DNA from 3 places in the Bacillus hominis genome. Region 1 is predicted to be linked to each of the others. Evidence: a T-box and tRNA genes for the amino acid it is inferred to sense, from the RefSeq annotation. Region 1 holds a T-box; the other regions hold tRNA genes.
What was found. The T-box of region 1 lies ahead of serS (serine--tRNA ligase). A T-box ahead of a tRNA ligase gene usually reads a tRNA of that ligase, here a tRNA-Ser.
Positions count from the first base shown of each region.

Region 2: it has a tRNA-Ser gene. The T-box ahead of serS (serine--tRNA ligase) is inferred to sense a tRNA for this amino acid. The anticodon was not compared.
Region 3: it has a tRNA-Ser gene. The T-box ahead of serS (serine--tRNA ligase) is inferred to sense a tRNA for this amino acid. The anticodon was not compared.

Region 1 covers NZ_JAUCFS010000005.1:13,313-21,210, forward strand. Annotated here, with positions in the region: rRNA gene QUF93_RS02445 (23S ribosomal RNA) at 1-449, shown strand, start outside; rRNA gene rrf (5S ribosomal RNA) at 500-615, shown strand; gene QUF93_RS02455 (YaaC family protein) at 650-1,651, opposite strand; gene guaB (IMP dehydrogenase) at 1,767-3,230, shown strand; gene QUF93_RS02465 (D-alanyl-D-alanine carboxypeptidase family protein) at 3,344-4,654, shown strand; gene pdxS (pyridoxal 5'-phosphate synthase lyase subunit PdxS) at 4,815-5,702, shown strand; gene pdxT (pyridoxal 5'-phosphate synthase glutaminase subunit PdxT) at 5,721-6,311, shown strand; T-box leader at 6,366-6,586, shown strand; gene serS (serine--tRNA ligase) at 6,638-7,898, shown strand, end outside.
Region 2 covers NZ_JAUCFS010000005.1:713,182-719,799, forward strand. Annotated here, with positions in the region: rRNA gene QUF93_RS06000 (23S ribosomal RNA) at 1-491, shown strand, start outside; rRNA gene rrf (5S ribosomal RNA) at 593-708, shown strand; tRNA gene QUF93_RS06010 (tRNA-Val) at 714-789, shown strand; tRNA gene QUF93_RS06015 (tRNA-Tyr) at 798-881, shown strand; tRNA gene QUF93_RS06020 (tRNA-Gln) at 894-968, shown strand; tRNA gene QUF93_RS06025 (tRNA-Lys) at 973-1,048, shown strand; tRNA gene QUF93_RS06030 (tRNA-Leu) at 1,063-1,143, shown strand; tRNA gene QUF93_RS06035 (tRNA-Gly) at 1,173-1,247, shown strand; tRNA gene QUF93_RS06040 (tRNA-Leu) at 1,264-1,352, shown strand; tRNA gene QUF93_RS06045 (tRNA-Arg) at 1,356-1,429, shown strand; tRNA gene QUF93_RS06050 (tRNA-Pro) at 1,440-1,513, shown strand; tRNA gene QUF93_RS06055 (tRNA-Ala) at 1,529-1,601, shown strand; tRNA gene QUF93_RS06060 (tRNA-Ser) at 1,620-1,712, shown strand; tRNA gene QUF93_RS06065 (tRNA-Ser) at 1,774-1,866, shown strand; tRNA gene QUF93_RS06070 (tRNA-Met) at 1,891-1,967, shown strand; tRNA gene QUF93_RS06075 (tRNA-Asp) at 1,970-2,045, shown strand; tRNA gene QUF93_RS06080 (tRNA-Phe) at 2,055-2,130, shown strand; tRNA gene QUF93_RS06085 (tRNA-Thr) at 2,140-2,212, shown strand; tRNA gene QUF93_RS06090 (tRNA-Trp) at 2,219-2,289, shown strand; tRNA gene QUF93_RS06095 (tRNA-Ile) at 2,300-2,376, shown strand; tRNA gene QUF93_RS06100 (tRNA-Asn) at 2,382-2,456, shown strand; tRNA gene QUF93_RS06105 (tRNA-Glu) at 2,458-2,529, shown strand; gene QUF93_RS06110 (CBS domain-containing protein) at 2,662-3,081, shown strand; gene QUF93_RS06115 (DUF3965 domain-containing protein) at 3,507-4,658, shown strand; gene QUF93_RS06120 (hypothetical protein) at 4,900-5,232, opposite strand; gene QUF93_RS06125 (SH3 domain-containing M23 family metallopeptidase) at 5,238-6,398, opposite strand.
Region 3 covers NZ_JAUCFS010000005.1:4,464,019-4,472,259, forward strand. Annotated here, with positions in the region: gene glgB (1,4-alpha-glucan branching protein GlgB) at 1-1,084, opposite strand, end outside; gene QUF93_RS25760 (L-lactate dehydrogenase) at 1,756-2,700, opposite strand; gene QUF93_RS25765 (RNA polymerase sigma factor) at 2,920-3,288, opposite strand; tRNA gene QUF93_RS25770 (tRNA-Glu) at 3,423-3,494, opposite strand; tRNA gene QUF93_RS25775 (tRNA-Ser) at 3,501-3,591, opposite strand; tRNA gene QUF93_RS25780 (tRNA-Asn) at 3,598-3,672, opposite strand; tRNA gene QUF93_RS25785 (tRNA-Ile) at 3,680-3,756, opposite strand; tRNA gene QUF93_RS25790 (tRNA-Gly) at 3,767-3,837, opposite strand; tRNA gene QUF93_RS25795 (tRNA-Lys) at 3,851-3,926, opposite strand; tRNA gene QUF93_RS25800 (tRNA-Thr) at 3,937-4,012, opposite strand; tRNA gene QUF93_RS25805 (tRNA-Phe) at 4,027-4,102, opposite strand; tRNA gene QUF93_RS25810 (tRNA-Asp) at 4,115-4,190, opposite strand; tRNA gene QUF93_RS25815 (tRNA-Met) at 4,194-4,270, opposite strand; tRNA gene QUF93_RS25820 (tRNA-Ser) at 4,297-4,388, opposite strand; tRNA gene QUF93_RS25825 (tRNA-Ile) at 4,406-4,482, opposite strand; tRNA gene QUF93_RS25830 (tRNA-Met) at 4,486-4,561, opposite strand; tRNA gene QUF93_RS25835 (tRNA-Ala) at 4,581-4,653, opposite strand; tRNA gene QUF93_RS25840 (tRNA-Pro) at 4,667-4,739, opposite strand; tRNA gene QUF93_RS25845 (tRNA-Arg) at 4,750-4,823, opposite strand; tRNA gene QUF93_RS25850 (tRNA-Leu) at 4,827-4,914, opposite strand; tRNA gene QUF93_RS25855 (tRNA-Gly) at 4,931-5,005, opposite strand; tRNA gene QUF93_RS25860 (tRNA-Leu) at 5,035-5,115, opposite strand; tRNA gene QUF93_RS25865 (tRNA-His) at 5,139-5,214, opposite strand; tRNA gene QUF93_RS25870 (tRNA-Thr) at 5,224-5,298, opposite strand; tRNA gene QUF93_RS25875 (tRNA-Val) at 5,304-5,379, opposite strand; rRNA gene rrf (5S ribosomal RNA) at 5,386-5,501, opposite strand; rRNA gene QUF93_RS25885 (23S ribosomal RNA) at 5,603-8,241, opposite strand, start outside.

The DNA of each region.
Region 1 (7,898 bases):
ACAGGCTTATCTCCCCCAAGAGTCCACATCGACGGGGAGGTTTGGCACCTCGATGTCGGCTCATCGCATCCTGGGGCTGTAGTCGGTCCCAAGGGTTGGGCTGTTCGCCCATTAAAGCGGTACGCGAGCTGGGTTCAGAACGTCGTGAGACAGTTCGGTCCCTATCCGTCGTGGGCGTAGGAAATTTGAGAGGAGCTGTCCTTAGTACGAGAGGACCGGGATGGACGCACCGCTGGTGTACCAGTTGTTCTGCCAAGGGCATAGCTGGGTAGCTATGTGCGGAAGGGATAAGTGCTGAAAGCATCTAAGCATGAAGCCCCCCTCAAGATGAGATTTCCCATAGCGTAAGCTAGTAAGATCCCTGAAAGATGATCAGGTTGATAGGTTCGAGGTGGAAGCATGGTGACATGTGGAGCTGACGAATACTAATAGATCGAGGACTTAACCATATAATATGAAGCAAATGTTATCTAGTTTTGAAGGAATATGCCTTCAATAGTTTGGTGATGATGGCAGAGAGGTCACACCCGTTCCCATACCGAACACGGAAGTTAAGCTCTCTAGCGCCGATGGTAGTTGGGACCTTGTCCCTGTGAGAGTAGGACGTCGCCAAGCAAGCTAAAACACGAGTCATTTGACTCGTGTTTTTTTATTTCCCATGAAATAGGTTGGATTCCGTTAGTAAAAATGCTGAAATATAGTAAGGGATTTTTTGAGCAGAAATATTGAGAAACTGATAAATAAATGGATAATCTTCAGAGCCATAGCTTCCAAGTAAATCATACCACCAATCTGTTTCATACCTAGAAATCATGCTTAAATTATAGAGCAATAAATAATGAACAAGGAGCTCAGGCAACACTGGCTTAGAGTTTCTAGGGTCGGTCGTAAGTGGTAAATAATAAGTGTCAGTAAGATGCTCATAGTATAAAGGTGTGCTATACATAGGATTCCATGATTGAATAGGTGCTGAAAAAAACACATTTAATTCATTATTTTTCTCAGGTACGTGTTGTATTGATAAATGCTTACAAGTTGTTTCGATGTAACGAGAAAATCTTTCTTTAGTCATATGTAGTCGATCTAGTATGTTGACTGAAAAGGAGAGCTCATTTTTATTTGTTGAATCGATTTTATATAATGTTGTTCCTTTTTGACTATAGCGAAATAAATGTTGTAACTCAGGGATTTTTCCCATTAGCTCTAACATATTAAACTTTTCTGTTTCCAAGTGTTTCATGTGAAACAGTTGTTCTGCCGCGTGAGTAAATAGCCCATTTTTCTGTATTTTCACCTCATCTTCTAGAAATTGATATCCTTGTTTTTTTCGTTTACGGGTTGTCACTCCATGTGCTAAAACGGTTGTTGATTCTGGATAGTTTGGATTAATAGTTAATAAACAAGCTTTAAAAAGTTGTCCCATTCCATAAAATAACAGCATTGGCTGAATGGAAAATGGCGCTGTTTTATATAATTCATAATAATTTTTACCGTGTTCTAAGTAATAAATAAATGGATAACAATTTTCAAAACTTTTTTTTTCGGCATCCTGAATCGAGGATTTTTCATAACAACGGGCAAGATAATGTTGTACGTTTTGAGATGAAAAGAAGAAACTTAACTGCTGCCAAGCACAAGGTGTATGATGCATATATTACGCTCCTTTTATTGTCTAAAAATTCTAACATATTTATACTTTCTTGACAGTATTTTAACCAATTGATAAGCTACTAATAATAATTTCTGGTATCATGGGGGGAACAATTATGTGGGAATCTAAATTTGTTAAAGAAGGTTTGACTTTTGATGATGTATTACTTGTACCAGCAAAGTCAGATATATTACCAAGAGAAGTAAGTGTTAAAACAGTTTTATCTGAAAGCTTACAGTTAAACATCCCGTTAATTAGTGCAGGAATGGATACAGTAACAGAAGCTGATATGGCTATTGCAATGGCTCGTCAAGGCGGTTTAGGAATCATTCATAAGAATATGTCTATTGAGCACCAGGCAGAGCAAGTTGACAAAGTAAAACGCTCTGAAAGCGGCGTTATTTCAGATCCATTCTTTTTAACTCCAGAACATCAAGTATATGATGCGGAACATCTTATGGGAAAATACCGTATCTCAGGTGTACCAGTTGTAAATAATTTAGATGAGCGAAAATTAGTTGGTATTATTACAAACCGTGATATGCGCTTCATCCAAGACTACTCAATCAAAATTTCTGACGTAATGACAAAAGAACAGTTAATTACAGCCCCAGTTGGTACTACACTGGAAGAAGCTGAAAAGATCCTACAAAAGTATAAAATCGAAAAGCTCCCTCTTGTTGACAATAACGGTGTATTACAAGGGCTTATTACAATAAAAGATATTGAAAAAGTAATTGAATTTCCAAACTCTGCAAAGGATAAGCAAGGACGCTTATTAGTTGGAGCAGCAGTTGGTGTAACGGCTGATGCAATGCTTCGTATCGACGCATTAGTAAAAGCACAGGTAGATGCAATCGTTCTTGATACAGCTCATGGACATTCTCAAGGTGTTATTGAAAAAGTAAAAGAAGTTCGTGCAAAATATCCAGCACTAAACATTATTGCTGGAAATGTTGCTACAGCTGAAGCAACAAAAGCATTAATTGAAGCTGGTGCAAACGTAGTTAAAGTTGGTATTGGACCAGGTTCTATTTGTACGACACGTGTTGTAGCTGGCGTTGGCGTACCACAATTAACAGCAGTTTATGATTGTGCAACAGAAGCTCGTAAACACGGCATTCCAGTTATTGCAGATGGTGGTGTTAAGTACTCTGGTGATATGGTTAAAGCTTTAGCAGCAGGGGCACACGTTGTTATGTTAGGTAGTATGTTTGCTGGTGTTGCTGAAAGCCCTGGAGAAACTGAAATTTACCAAGGTCGTCAATTTAAAGTATATCGTGGAATGGGTTCTGTTGGAGCGATGGAAAAAGGAAGTAAAGATCGTTACTTCCAAGAAGGAAACAAAAAACTTGTTCCAGAAGGTATTGAAGGACGAGTACCATATAAAGGACCTTTAGCAGATACAGTTCATCAATTAGTTGGTGGATTACGTGCAGGTATGGGATACTGCGGAGCACAAGATTTAGAATTCTTACGTGAGAATGCGCAGTTCATTCGTATGTCGGGCGCTGGTTTACGTGAAAGTCATCCTCATCATGTGCAAATTACAAAAGAGGCTCCAAACTACTCATTATAATGTCTTATATGTAAATAGACGGAGATTTGATATCTCTGTCTATTTTTTTTTGATTATGTTAGAATAACGGTTATGTGAGTACATAGATATTGGGGGTAGCAAAAGTGAAAGGTATGTTTTGCAAAAGATTCATTGCGTTGGTAACAGTGCTTACACTAGCTTTTGGCATGTTTGCACCATATAGCAATGCATCAGCAGAAACAGGAGCTGCTTTAAACATTGAAGCAGGTGCAGCGATTTTAGTTGAAGCGAATTCTGGAAAAATTTTATATCAAAAGAATGCAGATGAACTATTATCAATTGCTAGTATGACAAAGATGATGAGTGAATACCTAGTGAACGAGGCTGTTGCGAAAGGGAAACTAAAATGGGATCAAAAAGTTAAGGTTTCTGAATATGCTTATAAAATTTCGCAAGATCGGTCGTTATCGAATGTGCCTCTACGAAATGGTGAATCTTATACAGTAAAAGAGCTATACGAAGCAATGGCAATTTATTCTGCTAATGGTGCAACAATAGCTTTAGCTGAAGCAGTTGCTGGAAAAGAAGTAGACTTTGTAAAAATGATGAATGATAAGTCGAAAGAGCTTGGATTAAAAAATTATAAGTTTGTAAATTCTACGGGCTTAACGAACAAAGATTTAAAAGGACACCATCCTGAAGGGACAACTCCAGATGAAGAAAATAAAATGTCTGCGAGAGATGTAGCAATTTTGGCACAACGTCTTATTCAAGATTTTCCTAAAACATTAGACATAGCAAAAATTTCAAAAAAAGTGTTCCGTGAAGGTACTCCAGATCGAATCGAAATGCCTAACTGGAACTGGATGTTAAAAGGCTTAATTAAGGAATATGAAGGTGTAGATGGCCTGAAAACAGGATCAACTCCAGAAGCAGGGGATTGTTTTACTGGTACGATCGAGAGAAATGGCATGCGTTTCATTTCTGTAGTTATTAAAACAAACTCTCATACAGCAAGATTTGATGAGACGAAGAAATTATATGATTATGGCTTTGCTAACTTTGAAATGAAGAAAATGTATGAAAAAGGTTCTTCGGTCAAAGGAAAAGAAACGGTAAGAGTTGAAAATGCGAAAGATAAAGATATAGCAGTTCAAACGAAGCAAGCTGTTTCACTTCCGGTGCCAAAGGGAAGTAAAGACGTTTATAAAACAGAATTTAAAGAAGGAAATAAGGGACAAGAAGCACCTATGAAAAAGGGAGTTGCACTTGGCCAAATGGTTGTAACGTCTAAAGATAGTAATGATCCTGGATTTTTATCAGGAAAATCATTACAAGTAGACCTTGTAACAAAGTCTGAAGTAGAAGAGGCAGGCTGGTTCACACGTTCTATGCGCGGAATTGGTTCTTTCTTTAGTGGTATGTGGAATAGTGCTGTTGATACAGTAAAAGGTTGGTTTTAAAAGCTCCTCATTGTAGGAGCTTTTTCTTATTCCTATTTTTCATACCGACTTTATGAAAAAGTAGTGGACAAGCATCAGATAGTTAGTGGTAGAATGTAAGAGTATTCTTAATTTTCTTCTTTAACGGGGGAAAGCAATTCACCTAGGGGGGTTTTTGTACATGACAAATGTAACAGGGACAGAACGTGTAAAACGTGGAATGGCAGAAATGCAAAAAGGCGGCGTTATTATGGACGTAGTTAACGCTGAGCAAGCAAGGATTGCAGAAGAGGCAGGCGCAGTTGCTGTTATGGCATTAGAGCGTGTACCTGCAGATATTCGTGCAGCAGGTGGCGTTTCTCGTATGGCAGATCCAACAATTGTTGAAGAAGTTATGGGTGCGGTGTCAATTCCGGTTATGGCAAAATGCCGTATTGGTCACCTTGTAGAAGCACGTGTATTAGAATCATTAGGGGTAGACTATATCGATGAGAGTGAAGTATTAACTCCTGCTGATGAAGTATACCATTTAAATAAACGTGATTACACAGTTCCATTTGTATGTGGTTGCCGTGATATCGGAGAAGCTGCACGTCGTATTGCAGAAGGTGCATCTATGCTTCGTACAAAAGGTGAGCCTGGAACAGGAAACATTGTAGAGGCAGTGCGTCATATGCGCCAAGTCAATGCAGAAATCCGTCAAGTTGCAAATCTACGTGAAGATGAGTTAATGACATATGCAAAAAATACTGGTGCTCCTTATGAAGTACTACTTGAAATTAAACGCCTTGGTCGCTTGCCAGTTGTAAACTTTGCAGCAGGTGGTGTAGCAACACCAGCAGATGCAGCGTTAATGATGCAACTTGGTGCTGATGGTGTATTTGTTGGATCTGGTATCTTCAAATCAGAGAACCCAGAGAAATTTGCACGTGCAATCGTTGAAGCAACGACTCATTATGAAGATTACGAACTAATTGCAAGCCTTTCTAAAGGATTAGGTAATGCAATGAAAGGTGTCGAAATTTCAACGTTATTACCAGAACAACGCATGCAAGAGCGTGGATGGTAATTAAAGGGGATCTTTAAAATGATGAAAATCGGTGTACTGGGTCTTCAAGGTGCAGTTCGTGAGCATGTAAAATCAGTTGAAGCAAGTGGTGCAGAAGCTGTTGTTGTAAAGCGTATAGAACAACTTGAAGAAATTGATGGTCTTATTTTACCAGGCGGTGAAAGTACAACAATGCGCCGTCTTATTGATAAGTATGCTTTCATGGAGCCTCTTCGTACATTTGCGAAGTCGGGTAAACCAATGTTTGGTACATGTGCAGGTATGATCCTTCTTGCGAAAACACTTATTGGCTATGAAGAAGCACATATTGGTGCTATGGATATTACGGTTGAGCGCAATGCGTTCGGACGCCAAAAAGATAGTTTTGAAGCTGCACTTTCAATGAAAGGTGTGGGAGAAGACTTTGTTGGTGTATTTATCCGTGCTCCGTATGTTGTAAATGTAGCTGATGATGTTGAAGTACTTTCTACACATGGCGATCGAATGGTAGCGGTAAGACAAGGTCAGTTTTTAGCTGCTTCTTTCCATCCAGAATTAACGGACGATCATCGTGTAACAGCATACTTTGTAGAAATGGTAAAAGAAGCGAAAATGAAAAAAGTTGTATAAGTAACTTGCAACTTGTATAAGATTATAGTAAATTGATGGTAACAATTTTATAAAATAAGCGTGTTGATAGGAAGTAGTAACAAATGTTGTTTCTTATAGAGAGTCGATGGTTGGTGGAAATCGATAGAAACAGTTTGTGAATCCATCCTGGAATGGAATGTGGAATATCTTTTGATTAGTAAGCATTCCCGGTGAAGAGCCGTTATTTCTACTTGAGAGGAAAGCGGTAATGCTTTCAACTAGGGTGGCAACGCGGGTTAACTCCCGTCCCTTTGTATAGGGACGGGAGTTTTTTGTGTTTTATAAAATAAAAGGAGGAGTATATAATGCTTGATATTAAATTTTTACGTACGAATTTTGAAGAAGTAAAAGCAAAATTGCAGCATAGAGGCGAAGATTTAACGGATTTTGGTCGCTTTGAAGAACTTGATACGAGAAGAAGAGAGCTACTTGTTCAAACGGAAGAACTAAAAAGTAAACGTAACGAAGTATCTCAACAAATTTCAGTATTAAAGCGTGAAAAGAAAGATGCGGAAGCTCTAATTCTAGAAATGCGTGAAGTTGGGGAAAAAGTAAAAGATCTTGATAATGAGCTTCGTACAGTTGAAGAAGATTTAGAAAGATTAATGCTATCTATCCCAAATATCCCTCATGAATCTGCTCCAGTAGGTGAAACAGAGGATGATAACGTAGTAGCACGTACTTGGGGAGAAGTGAAAGAATTTACTTATGAGCCAAAACCACATTGGGACCTTGCTACTGATTTAGGGATTTTAGATTTTGAACGTGCTGGGAAAGTAACAGGAAGCCGATTTGTATTTTACAAAGGTGCTGGTGCAAGATTAGAACGTGCTTTGATTAGTTTTATGCTTGACCTTCATACTGATGAGCATGGATATGAGGAAGTATTACCTCCTTATATGGTAAACCGTGCAAGTATGACAGGAACAGGACAACTTCCGAAGTTTGAAGAAGATGCATTCCGTATTGAAAGCGAAGATTATTTCTTAATTCCTACAGCTGAAGTACCTGTAACGAATATGCATCGTGATGAGATTTTAAGTAAAGAGCAATTACCGATACGATATGCTGCATTTAGCTCATGCTTCCGTTCTGAAGCAGGTTCAGCTGGTCGCGATACACGTGGTTTAATTCGCCAACACCAATTTAATAAAGTTGAACTTGTGAAGTTCGTGAAACCAGAAGATTCTTACGAAGAGTTAGAAAAATTAACAAATGATGCAGAGCGCGTGTTACAATTATTAGAGTTGCCATATCGCGTTATGAGCATGTGTACAGGAGATTTAGGATTTACAGCAGCGAAGAAATACGATATTGAAGTATGGATTCCAAGTTATGGTACATATCGTGAAATTTCTTCTTGCAGTAATTTTGAGGCCTTCCAAGCGAGACGCGCGAATATCCGTTTCCGCCGTGAGCCAAATGGCAAACCGGAACATGTTCATACACTAAATGGATCTGGTCTTGCAATTGGACGTACAGTGGCAGCTATTTTAGAGAACTACCAACAAGAAGATGGTACAATTATAATTCCAGAAGTTCTTCGCCCTTATATGGGAGGAAAAA
Region 2 (6,618 bases), 700 kb from region 1:
GGAAGGGCCATCGCTCAACGGATAAAAGCTACCCCGGGGATAACAGGCTTATCTCCCCCAAGAGTCCACATCGACGGGGAGGTTTGGCACCTCGATGTCGGCTCATCGCATCCTGGGGCTGTAGTCGGTCCCAAGGGTTGGGCTGTTCGCCCATTAAAGCGGTACGCGAGCTGGGTTCAGAACGTCGTGAGACAGTTCGGTCCCTATCCGTCGTGGGCGTAGGAAATTTGAGAGGAGCTGTCCTTAGTACGAGAGGACCGGGATGGACGCACCGCTGGTGTACCAGTTGTTCTGCCAAGGGCATAGCTGGGTAGCTATGTGCGGAAGGGATAAGTGCTGAAAGCATCTAAGCATGAAGCCCCCCTCAAGATGAGATTTCCCATAGCGTAAGCTAGTAAGATCCCTGAAAGATGATCAGGTTGATAGGTTCGAGGTGGAAGCATGGTGACATGTGGAGCTGACGAATACTAATAGATCGAGGACTTAACCATATAATATGAAGCAACGTTATCTAGTTTTGAGAGAATATAAAAAACTTGTTGACTTTAAAAGTTAAATAAGTTAAAATGATTCTTGTCTTAAATGAATATAGTCTGGTAATGATGGCAGAGAGGTCACACCCGTTCCCATACCGAACACGGAAGTTAAGCTCTCTAGCGCCGATGGTAGTTGGGACCTTGTCCCTGTGAGAGTAGGACGTTGCCAGGCAAAATGGAGGATTAGCTCAGCTGGGAGAGCACCTGCCTTACAAGCAGGGGGTCGGCGGTTCGATCCCGTCATCCTCCACCATTTATGTCGGAGGGGTAGCGAAGTGGCTAAACGCGGCGGACTGTAAATCCGCTCCTTCGGGTTCGGCAGTTCGAATCTGCCCCCCTCCACCATTTCTTAATTATTGGGCTATAGCCAAGCGGTAAGGCAACGGACTTTGACTCCGTCATGCGCTGGTTCGAATCCAGCTAGCCCAGCCATTAAGAGCCATTAGCTCAGTTGGTAGAGCATCTGACTTTTAATCAGAGGGTCGAAGGTTCGAATCCTTCATGGCTCACCATTTTAACAAAATATGCGGGTGTGGCGGAATTGGCAGACGCACTAGACTTAGGATCTAGCGCCTTTGGCGTGGGGGTTCGACTCCCTTCACCCGCACTTTTAATAAAATAACTCATACATGTCTTGCGGAAGTAGTTCAGTGGTAGAATACAACCTTGCCAAGGTTGGGGTCGCGGGTTCGAATCCCGTCTTCCGCTCCAATTTTCAATATGATATGCCGGGGTGGCGGAACAGGCAGACGCACAGGACTTAAAATCCTGCGGTGGGTGACCACCGTGCGGGTTCGACCCCCGCCCTCGGCACCATATGCGCCCGTAGCTCAATTGGATAGAGCGTTTGACTACGGATCAAGAGGTTAGGGGTTCGACTCCTCTCGGGCGCGCTTTTATTAACGGGAAGTGGCTCAGCTTGGTAGAGCACCTGGTTTGGGACCAGGGGGTCGCAGGTTCAAATCCTGTCTTCCCGATTTTCCCAAAAACATGGGGCCTTAGCTCAGCTGGGAGAGCGCCTGCCTTGCACGCAGGAGGTCAGCGGTTCGATCCCGCTAGGCTCCACTTTATTTTTTATATGTCGGAGGTATACCCAAGTTCGGCTGAAGGGATCGGTCTTGAAAACCGACAGGCGGCGAGAGTCGCGCGGGGGTTCGAATCCCTCTACCTCCTCCATTTTTTAAAAAAGTGGTTTAGTTACATATAAAAATAAATAAGATATTAATTTTTCCTTCATGGAGGTATACCCAAGTTCGGCTGAAGGGATCGGTCTTGAAAACCGACAGGCGGCGAGAGTCGCGCGGGGGTTCGAATCCCTCTACCTCCTCCATTTATTTTTAAAACATAATATCGTCGCGGGGTGGAGCAGTACGGTAGCTCGTCGGGCTCATAACCCGAAGGTCGCAGGTTCAAATCCTGTCCCCGCAACCAATGGTCCCGTGGTGTAGTGGTTAACATGCCTGCCTGTCACGCAGGAGATCGCCGGTTCGACCCCGGTCGGGACCGCCATTTTATGTTGGCTCGGTAGCTCAGTCGGTAGAGCAGAGGACTGAAAATCCTCGTGTCGGCGGTTCGATTCCGTCCCGAGCCACCATTTTTTTATGCCGGCTTAGCTCAATTGGTAGAGCAACTGACTTGTAATCAGTAGGTTGGGGGTTCAAGTCCTCTAGCCGGCATCATTTAGGGGCATAGTTTAAAGGTAGAACTGAGGTCTCCAAAACCTCCAGTGTGGGTTCGATTCCTACTGCCCCTGTAAAGTATATGGGCCTATAGCTCAGCTGGTTAGAGCGCACGCCTGATAAGCGTGAGGTCGATGGTTCGAGTCCATTTAGGCCCACCATATATTCCGCAGTAGCTCAGTGGTAGAGCTATCGGCTGTTAACCGATCGGTCGTAGGTTCGAGTCCTACCTGCGGAGCCATGGCCCGTTGGTCAAGTGGTTAAGACACCGCCCTTTCACGGCGGTAACACGGGTTCGAATCCCGTACGGGTCATAAAAAAAAGAGTCAGCATATTGCTGACTCTTTTTTATTATGTATAAGCCTCTTTTTATCACCGTATTTTCCTGAAATAAATAAAGGGATTTAGGAAAAGCTATGGTATGTATTAAAAGGAGGAGATGAAAAATGACACAAGTTAGAGAACTTATGAGTACTCATATCGTACATTGTACACCGTTAGATAATGTATATGAGGCGGCTGTAAAAATGAAGGAAGAATCGGTTGGAATGATTCCTGTTATTGAAAATAAACAAGTTGTTGGGCTTGTTACTGATCGAGACTTAGTTGTTCGTGGGATTGCTGAAAAACATCCTGGATCTAATCAAATTACAAATGTAATGACAACAAACATTGTTTCAGTTTCTCCAGATGATTCTATTGAAAAAGCTACAGAGTTAATGGCACAATATCAAATTAGACGATTACCGGTAGTTGAGAGCGGTCAACTTGTTGGGATGCTAGCACTAGGTGATTTAGCTATAAGAAAATCAGCAGATGATCAAGCAGGGTTTGCTCTAAGTGAAATCTCGGAGCATACGGAATAAATTATGTATAAAGATCAGATACATTATTCTAGTATATATGGATTAAACTAATATATTAGCGTGATGTATCTGAGACATTATATAATAAGTATAGAGTCAATATTTTTGACAGTTTTTTTAAATTTTCCATTCCTAATTTTTAATAAGAGAAAAAATGATATACTGAGAGATATAAGTATTATGAGAGGTTTTGAATATAACAATATTTATTATTAATGATGTAATAATGAATTAATATTTCCTACATAGATAAAGTGAAACTTTAATTATTGGGGGTTTTGTCCATCCTCCAATGATTATTAGTTGAACCAATCGGGCTTTTACGGGCAGTTTTATCTCCCATCTAACTTCCTCGCATTCACTGAATTTTGAGGTGGGAGTCTTACTGCACGCAAATAGCGGGATAAAAAGGGAAGGGGAATTATATGAGGGCTGTACAGGGCGATCCAAATTGGAATTTGGTTACAGATACATATATAGAACCAAATAATTTCGCTGAGTTATTTTCTTTGCTTGTACCTTGTCATCCAAAAGGTGAAGGGAAAGAGCGAACTATATTAGTATGGAAAGAAAAAGAATTTTATAAAGAAGAAAATTTAGCGGCATTTATCGTATATGGCATGAATAAAGTAAAGAATTTACCGCAGTTTCATAAAGATGAAATTCCAACTCTAGTACGTATTCTTCGTTTATGTCAAGAGATTGGTTGGTATGAAGAGGCAAATGCTTTTATGATAACCCAAGGGCTAGATGAATTTGTCCAAACTTCATTGGAGTATGAAACATGGGATCTTTTGACGAAAGCAGTTGCTTTAAACTATTTAATTATTAAATATCGTATTGGTGAATTAACAGCTGAGGATGTAGAGATTTGGGATCGAGTTAAATTTAATGAGAAATGTATAACAGATTGCAAACATCTATTATCTCATAAAGAAGTATTGGAATTTACATTCTTTTATATGTGTAAGCGAGCGAAGCTACTGTCAAAAGAGCAATTAAATAGTGATATGATGAGTTTAGCAATGCATTGTAATACTTTTGTGTATGATTTATATACACATGACTTATTACGAAAGTATCGTAAGTGTACAGACTTTCTATCATATTATGGACCTAGTCAAGCAGTTTTAGCTTGTCAAAAAGCTGTACTTTCTCAAATTTCCGATCGATTAGACCCTTTAAAGACAACTCATGTAGATGATTATTTATATGTGATGAAAGAAATGATGGAGCATATGACGATAGGGGTAATGGATCGGTATGGTCATTTTATTGGAAAGTTACTATCGTATGTACCATTTTTCGAAATGATCCAAGTTCCACAACATGCATATTATTGTGAAGAATTACTGTATATTTGTAAGGGAATTGAATACAAAGAAGAAATACTACGCAATTATATATTTATACAATTACATGATTGTTTACCATCATTCTTTAAACTATTTCTTAAAAATAAGCGTTATGCAACGATTCATGATATTCTTTTCTATTGGTGCGACGATGAACAAAGAATGAGCTTAGAGAAAAAATATAATCTTAGTTTTATTTATGAAAAATACGCTTGTGGATAAACCATATTTTACATATTAAAAATTAATATAAATTAAAAAAGGATCTCAAGTTTATGTGAGATCCTTTTTTGTTAGTAAAACAAGGAGAAAGTAACTAAGATAAGAAATAACATTCCATAAAGGAGAAATTGTGCAGTATAACTTCCTTGTATACCAAAAAAAGTATTCATTTTTTTATATAAATTCAATATATATTGAATTGGATTATCTTTGAAAGATTGGTACACAGTGTCTCCTCTTTCTAAGCTTCTTGTTCATGTTTTTGGTTATTAGGAACATTAACGTATCTAGCTATGAATAATAAAACACCTATAAAGAATACAGGAAGTACGGTAGATAAATAAAAACCATTACTAATTATATTTGTTATAAGAGCACTCAAAAGAAAAATTGCATTATAAATATGGGCAATTTTTTGTTTTAGCCGCATTTGTAATGCTTCCATAATGATTTCTAAAGCAACAAAAGCAATAATAATAGATAAAAATACAGTGTTCGTATTATAAATGACTAGACAACAGATTAAACCTAAAAAGGCCAGGTATTCAATAAAGAGAGGTATATCGCGTGGCATAAAATTTACCTAACTAAATATGGCAGTGGGTTCACTGCATTTGTTTTTTCAAAATTCCATTCCCCATTATGTAATTCAAAATGGAGATGTTGCCCGTATGAATGACCTGTGTTTCCCATATGACCTACTAATTGTCCAGTTTGTACTTGATCACCAGTTTGTACAGTGCGATCCTTCATATGAGCATAAACTGTTGTATATAATTTCCCATTTATTTGATGGGCGATGAACACGACATTGCCGTAGCTAGCTGAATAATAAGATTTCACAACTTTACCTGCAGCAGCAGCTTGAATAGAGACATTTCCTTGTGCTGCTATATCTATACCATAATGCATTTGCTCCCAGCGCATATCAAAAGTGGAGCTGATTTTCCCTTGAGTAGGGAATTTGAAAACTGCTGGGATTGATGAAGGTTGAGCTGTTTTAGCTTGTGCTTGATTTTGATTTTGCACTACATAGTGTTTTGCTACATATCCGTATCCTGTGCCAAAACGAATTTTATACCAAGTACCTACCGTTTCTACTACTTGTACTTGTGTACCACTTTGTAATGAGCCAAGTAGAGTGCTACTTGTACTAGCGTTGCTACGTACATTTAATTTTGGTGTTGCAACAGTATAAGAAGGAGAACCTTGTACAGTTACACCTTTTACTAGAGGTGTGGATCCATTAGATACAAATGTTTTTTGTACGTATCCAATTTGACCGTTATGTAATATTTTGTACCAATCCCCTTGTTCACCTTGAATGGTAATGAATTGACCATTTGGTAATATATCTAGAATAGAAGACTCTGTATTAGGTTCAGAACGAACGTTTAATGCGTTGGCATTTACGATATATTGATTCTTTGGTTGAACATTTTTTTTGAAGAGAATTGCATCTTTTTTCATATAGCCTGTTTTGTTGTTAACAGATACTTTATACCAATCTGGATTTGTCTCAAGAATAGTAACCGGGCTATTAAATCGAATGTTATCAATTATTGCACTGTCTGCATGGTTATTTTGATGTAGTGCAACGTTGTCAATTTTTACATATCCAGTTTTTACTGTAGATGGTTGCTTAGCAGCCGCTGTTTGTATATCGGATTCTCCCATAGAAGGAAGTAAAGAAGCAATTGCGATAGTAGTTGCTGTTAAAGCTGTAGCTTTCATATTCATGTAATAAAGACCTCCTCTAGTTGTATAGTTGTAATTTTATTATAGTATAAAGATATAATATATTGGTCGTATTCACATAAATGTAATATGAAATCAATAAAAATAAATAATGTTAGAAGAGAGGTTCATATATAAATATTGTATATATCATTTGTGGGGTCGCATTTATATGTGTTTAACACGCTCGTATTTAATTCACAATTAAGAAAATTAAAACAGT
Region 3 (8,241 bases), 4.5 Mb from region 1:
CTGTTACAAGTGGCCAAGCTGTTGAATCTTCTGCTGTCATAAGAAACTCTTCATCTTCTGCAAACACAGCTTCATTTAACTCTCGTAAGAAAGAAACAGCGTGTTCATTGCTTTGCTCTTTTCCTTCTTTATTCCAGTACAGCATATTCGCAACTGCATCTACCCTGAAACCATCAATATGGAAATACCTCATCCAAAATAACGCATTTGAAATTAAGAAATTACGTACTTCTCTTTTCCCTAAATCAAAATTAACAGTTCCCCATACCTGGTTTTCTTGTACATCTATATCTTTATATTCATAAGTCGGTGTCCCATCAAACAAATATAAACCGTGAGCATCTTTACAAAAATGCCCCGGCACCCAATCTAAAATGACACCGATTCCATATTTATGACATTCATCGACAAAATACATCAAGTCATGTGGCGTGCCGAATCTACTTGTAGCTGCATAATATCCCGTTCCTTGATATCCCCAAGAACGATCATATGGATGCTCAACAAGCGGCATAATTTCAATATGTGTAAATTGATGTTCCACCACATAAGGAATGAGCTCCTCGGCCATTTCTCTGTAAGAATACAGAGCGCCATCTTCTTTCTTTTTCCAAGAACCGAAATGTAATTCATAAACTGTCATCGCTTCTTTATAAATCGATTTTTTCTTTCTCTTACGAATCCAGTTTTTATCATTCCATTCATATCCCTCTATATCAAAAACTACAGATGCCGTATTTGGTCTTACTTCTGCATATACTGCGTAAGGATCTGCTTTTAAAATAACGGCACCATCCATCGTTTCAACCGCATACTTGTATATCTCATTCTCTTCAATATACGGTACAAACAAGGACCAAATCCCCTTTTCTGTCACTTGTAGCATCTTATGTTGCTCATAATCCCATTCATTAAAATCTCCAACAACACTCATTGCTTTCGCATGAGGAGCCCATACTGTGAATCGTACCCCTCGCATCCCATCTTCCGTCACAATATGTGCCCCAAAGATGTTATAACTGTCATAGTACTTTTCTGTATGAAACTCATCTCGTTTCACTTCTTCACAATTTATTACATCCAATATGTTCACCTCACTAAGATGACAGAAATTTTTTACTCTTTATCATTTCTGCGAAAAACTGAAATATCCTTGTTATTTTTTTAAAAATATACGTTTTTTTCTTTAATTTTGCTTAAAATATTCAAATTTACTGTGTAAAATATCGAATTTTGACGAATATTCATTGCAAACGCTTCATTTCCCCTTACTATTTTCACCTTTCATTGTTGCTCAATATTTACTTTATTGATTTCTCCCTGTTTTTCACACTATTTTCCACGTGAAATTCAAACAAAATAATCTGTCATAGAAAAATGTTTCTCAACATTTTTTGTGACAAAATTTATTGAAATGTAAAATTCATAAGTATATATTTATTCTCAATAAAGAACACCAAGATTTGCAACTATAATTCATAAGAACCAGATGCTACAAAATCACAAACACCTGTAGAAAAATCAAAAAGTGGGACACTGACAGATATTTTAAAGAAGTTAGGACTAACACCGAAAAAATAACATATAAAAGCACTCTATTCAAAAATAGAGTGCTTTTTTCTATAAACGACCCTTATCCAGCAAAAGGGGTATATTGGGGATATACAAGGGAAACCGGAAAAGGAATTTATATTAAATTATATAAAAACTCAGAGGTAGGAAGCAGTTTCCCGCCTCTGAATTATTTAGCAATTATTATAGTACTGGTGCCATTGTTTCTTTTAACACTTTTACAGAATGAGCGAATTTCGCTTTTTCTTCTTCGTTTAATTCAAGTTCTACTATTTCACGTACACCTTCGCGGTTAATAACAGCTGGAACACCTACGTAAGCATCTTTCTCACCATATTGACCTTCAAGGTATGCAGATACAGTTAATACGCTGTTCTCGTTGCTTAAGATCGCTTTAGTTACACGAAGTAGTGACATACCGATTCCGTAGTAAGTTGCGCCTTTACGCTCGATGATGTGATAAGCTGCATCGCGTACATTTTCAAAGATTTTATCTAAATCTTCTTGGTTATACTGTTCGTTGTTCGCTAAGATTGTTTCTAGTTTTTGTACACCTACAGTAGCGTGGCTCCATACTGGAAGTTCAGTATCACCGTGTTCACCAACGATGTAAGCATGAACGTTACGTGGATCTACATCTAAGTAGTCACCTAACATGTAACGGAAACGAGCAGAGTCTAAAGTTGTACCAGAACCAATTACGCGCTCTTTTGGTAAGCCAGATTCTTTCCAAGTTACGTAAGTTAAAATATCAACTGGGTTTGTTGCGATTAAGAAGATTCCATCGAATCCGCTATCCATAATACCGCGAACGATTTGTTTAAAGATCTTTGTATTTTTCTCAACTAAGTCTAAACGAGTTTCACCTGGCTTTTGTGGTAATCCAGCAGTGATAACTACTAAATCTGCATCTTTACAATCTGCATAGCTACCGCTCCAAACTTTTGTTGGTGCTGGAGAGAATGGTACCGCATGGCTTAAGTCCATTGCTTCCCCTTCTGCTTTTGCTTCATTTACATCTACAAGTACGAATTCTTCAGCTACACCTTGGTTGATCATTGAGTAAGCATAACTACAACCTACAGCTCCTGTTCCTACTAATACTACACGATTGATACCTTTTTTCATTTTAATTTCCCCTCTCAATTGTTTTACATATATTATTTATTATTGTTTAAGTAATTAATTAAAATACTAATTTAATGTTGTTTAACTTCTTTACATTCATATTGTAGCACGGATTATTGTGAATTACTTCACAAATTATGACCTATTTGTGAACTTTTTCACATAGAGTGTAAAGTTATCGTGGTAGGTGTGGAATCAATCTCAATTTAAGTGTTTTGTTTAGATTGTGAAAGGGTTTTTCTTATGTTTGTATACCGGATTCATCTTTCCAAGTATGCTTTGTATTTCTACTTGAAGCTCTTTTCTTAACAGTGATTCGTCTAGTCCCTTCGTCCCAATAAGTTGAATAGATTCAATCGGGATTTCTTCAATATGCTTTTGCCTTCTAGCTAGATCACGATGCCTATTAATCGCAACTTGAAATAACCATGTTTTTATATAAGTAATTTTCATATTTGGTATAGATAATAATGCTTTATGTACCGTGTCTTGAATGATATCCTCTGCTTCTACTGGTGTTACTCCAATTTTAAGTAAATACCTATAAATACTTTTAGATGTTTCTACAATAATCTTTTCATACTCCATCGCCCTCTCCTTTCTATTAGTTAGACGTTTGAAATAGAAAAAAGTATACAACATTTCATAAAAAAAGCGGACTATCCAAAGTCCGCTTTTACACAACAAAAAAGAGATAGCAGATTATGCTATCTCTTTTAGTATGACCCGTACGGGATTCGAACCCGTGTTACCGCCGTGAAAGGGCGGTGTCTTAACCACTTGACCAACGGGCCAAAATCTGGCAGAGAAGAAGGGATTCGAACCCTCGCACCGCGTTCGCGATCTACTCCCTTAGCAGGGGAGCCCCTTGAGCCACTTGGGTACTTCTCTATAATATGGCTCCGCAGGTAGGACTCGAACCTACGACCGATCGGTTAACAGCCGATAGCTCTACCACTGAGCTACTGCGGAATAATTATGGTGGGCCTAAATGGACTCGAACCATCGACCTCACGCTTATCAGGCGTGCGCTCTAACCAGCTGAGCTATAGGCCCATAATAGATAAGCGGGTGAAGAGAATCGAACTCTCGACCAGAGCTTGGAAGGCTCTTGTTTTACCACTAAACTACACCCGCATTAAATTGAAAATGGTGAGCCATGAAGGATTCGAACCTTCGACCCTCTGATTAAAAGTCAGATGCTCTACCAACTGAGCTAATGGCTCATTTTGAAAGTGGTGCCGGCTAGAGGACTTGAACCCCCAACCTACTGATTACAAGTCAGTTGCTCTACCAATTGAGCTAAGCCGGCTTGCGATTTCAAAATGGTGGCTCGGGACGGAATCGAACCGCCGACACGAGGATTTTCAGTCCTCTGCTCTACCGACTGAGCTACCGAGCCTTTATGTAAAAATGGCGGTCCCGACCGGGGTCGAACCGGCGATCTCCTGCGTGACAGGCAGGCATGTTAACCACTACACCACGGGACCATTTGGTTGCGGGGACAGGATTTGAACCTGCGACCTTCGGGTTATGAGCCCGACGAGCTACCGTACTGCTCCACCCCGCGATGATATAATATTTAATTTAAAAAAATGGAGGAGGTAGAGGGATTCGAACCCCGCGCGACTCTCGCCGCCTGTCGGTTTTCAAGACCGATCCCTTCAGCCGAACTTGGGTATACCTCCGAGATATGAACTTTGAGTGGTGGACCTTGTAGGACTCGAACCTACGACCGGACGGTTATGAGCCGTCTGCTCTAACCAGCTGAGCTAAAGGTCCTTATGGTAGCGGCGGAGGGATCGAACCCCCGACCTCACGGGTATGAACCGTACGCTCTAGCCAGCTGAGCTACACCGCCATAAGTGATATTCAATAAGTGGAGCCTAGCGGGATCGAACCGCTGACCTCCTGCGTGCAAGGCAGGCGCTCTCCCAGCTGAGCTAAGGCCCCATGTTTTGAAATATCGGGAAGACAGGATTTGAACCTGCGACCCCTGGTCCCAAACCAGGTGCTCTACCAAGCTGAGCCACTTCCCGTTAATAAAAACGCGCCCGAGAGGAGTCGAACCCCTAACCTCTCGATCCGTAGTCAAACGCTCTATCCAATTGAGCTACGGGCGCATATGGTGCCGAGGGCGGGGTCGAACCCGCACGGTGGTCACCCACCGCAGGATTTTAAGTCCTGTGCGTCTGCCTGTTCCGCCACCCCGGCATATCATATTGAAAATTGGAGCGGAAGACGGGATTCGAACTCGCGACCCCAACCTTGGCAAGGTTGTATTCTACCACTGAACTACTTCCGCAAGACATGTATGAGTTATTTTATTAAAAGTGCGGGTGAAGGGAGTCGAACCCCCACGCCAAAGGCGCCAGATCCTAAGTCTGGTGCGTCTGCCAATTCCGCCACACCCGCATATTATAATTTTAAAAGAAAAATGGGGCGACTGATGGGAATCGAACCCACGAATGCCGGAGCCACAATCCGGTGCGTTAACCACTTCGCCACAACCGCCATAGTTGCTGGTGCCGACTAGAGGACTTGAACCCCAACCTACTGATTACAAGTCAGTTGCTCTACCAATTGAGCTAAGTCGGCTAGAATGGTGGAGGATGACGGGATCGAACCGCCGACCCCCTGCTTGTAAGGCAGGTGCTCTCCCAGCTGAGCTAATCCTCCGGAATTGCCTGGCAACGTCCTACTCTCACAGGGACAAGGTCCCAACTACCATCGGCGCTAGAGAGCTTAACTTCCGTGTTCGGTATGGGAACGGGTGTGGCCTCTCTGCCATCATTACCAGACTGTATTCATTTAAGACAAGAACTATTGTAACTCATTTAACTTTTAAAGTCAACAAGTTTTTTATATTCTTTCAAAACTAGATAACATTGCTTCATATTATATGGTTAAGTCCTCGATCTATTAGTATTCGTCAGCTCCACATGTCACCATGCTTCCACCTCGAACCTATCAACCTGATCATCTTTCAGGGATCTTACTAGCTACGCTATGGGAAATCTCATCTTGAGGGGGCTTCATGCTTAGATGCTTTCAGCACTTATCCCTTCCGCACATAGCTACCCAGCTATGCCCTTGGCAGAACAACTGGTACACCAGCGGTGCGTCCATCCCGGTCCTCTCGTACTAAGGACAGCTCCTCTCAAATTTCCTACGCCCACGACGGATAGGGACCGAACTGTCTCACGACGTTCTGAACCCAGCTCGCGTACCGCTTTAATGGGCGAACAGCCCAACCCTTGGGACCGACTACAGCCCCAGGATGCGATGAGCCGACATCGAGGTGCCAAACCTCCCCGTCGATGTGGACTCTTGGGGAGATAAGCCTGTTATCCCCGGGGTAGCTTTTATCCGTTGAGCGATGGCCCTTCCATGCGGAACCACCGGATCACTAAGCCCGACTTTCGTCCCTGCTCGACTTGTAGGTCTCGCAGTCAAGCTCCCTTATGCCTTTGCACTCTACGAATGATTTCCAACCATTCTGAGGGAACCTTTGGGCGCCTCCGTTACACTTTAGGAGGCGACCGCCCCAGTCAAACTGCCCACCTGACACTGTCTCCCGGGTCGATAAGACCCGTAGGTTAGAATTTCAATACAGTCAGGGCGGTATCCCACCAGCGCCTCCACCGAAGCTAGCGCTCCGGTTTCAATGGCTCCCGCCTATCCTGTACAAACTGTACCAAAATTCAATATCAGGCTACAGTAAAGCTCCACGGGGTCTTTCCGTCCTGTCGCGGGTAACCTGCATCTTCACAGGTACTATAATTTCACCGAGTCTCTGGTTGAGACAGTGCCCAAATCGTTACACCTTTCGTGCGGGTCGGAACTTACCCGACAAGGAATTTCGCTACCTTAGGACCGTTATAGTTACGGCCGCCGTTTACTGGGGCTTCAGTTCAGAGCTTCGCTTACGCTAACCCCTCTCCTTAACCTTCCAGCACCGGGCAGGTGTCAGCCCCTATACTTCGCCTTACGGCTTCGCAGAAGACCTGTGTTTTTGCTAAACAGTCGCTTGGGCCTATTCACTGCGGCTTTCCGTTAAGAAAGCACCCCTTCTCCCGAAGTTACGGGGTCATTTTGCCGAGTTCCTTAACCAGAGTTCTCTCGCACACCTTAGGATTCTCTCCTCGCCTACCTGTGTCGGTTTGCGGTACAGGCACCTTTTATCTCGCTAGAAGCTTTTCTTGGCAGCAGGGAATCAAAGACTTCGCTCCATCAGGAGCTTCCCCATCACAGCTCAGCCTTCACGATAAGCGGATTTGCCTACTTATCAGCCTAACTGCTTGGACGTGCACAACCAATCGCACGCTTCTTCTATCCTTCTGCGTCCCTCCATTGCTCAAACGATAAAGAGGTGGTACAGGAATATCAACCTGTTGTCCATCGCCTACGCCTGTCGGCCTCGGCTTAGGTCCTGACTAACCCTGAGCGGACGAGCCTTCCTCAGAAACCTTAGGCATTCGGTGGACGGGATTCTCACCCGTCTTTCGCTACTCATACCGGCATTCTCACTTCTAAGCGCTCCACCAGTCGCTTCCGGTCTGACTTCACTGCACTTAGAACGCTCCCCTACCACTGATACCATTGGTATCAATTCACAGCTTCGGTGGTGTATTTAGCCCCGGTACATTTTCGGCGCAGAGTCACTCGACTAGTGAGCTATTACGCACTCTTTAAATGGTGGCTGCTTCTAAGCCAACATCCTAGTTGTCTAAGCAACTCCACATCCTTTTCCACTTAATACACACTTTGGGACCTTAGCTGGCGATCGGGCTGTTTCCCTCTTGACTACGGATCTTATCACTCGCAGTCTGACTCCTAAGGATAAGTCATTGGCATTCGGGTTTGACTGAATTCGGTAATCCGATGAGGACCCCTAGTTCAATCAGTGCTCTACCTCCAAGACTCTAACACTTAAGGCTAGCCCTAAAGCTATTTCGGGAGAACCAGCTATCTCCAGGTTCGATTGGAATTTCTCCGCTACCACACCTCATCCCGCACTTTTCAACGTGCGTGGGTTCGGGCCTCCATTCAGTGTTACCTGAACTTCACCCTGGACATGGGTAGATCGCCTGGTTTCGGGTCTACGACCACGTACTAAACGCCCTATTCAGACTCGCTTTCGCTGCGGCTCCGTCTCTTCAACTTAACCTCGCACGGGATCGTAACTCGCCGGTTCATTCTACAAAGGCACGCCATCACCCATTAACGGGCTCTGACTATTTGTAGGCACTTGGTTTCAGGATCTCTTTCACTCCCCTTCCGGGGTGCTTTTCACCTTTCCCTCACGGTACTGGTTCACTATCGATCGCTCGGTAGTATTTAGCCTTGGGAGATGGTCCTCCCAGATTCCGACGGAATTTCACGTGTTCCGCCGTACTCAGGATACATTCAGAGAGAACGAAGTTTCGACTACGGGGTTGTTACCCTCTGTGACGGACCTTTCCAGGTCGCTTCGTCTACCTCGTTCCTTTGTAACTCCGTATAGAATGTCCTACAACCCCAAGAGGCAAGCCTCTTGGT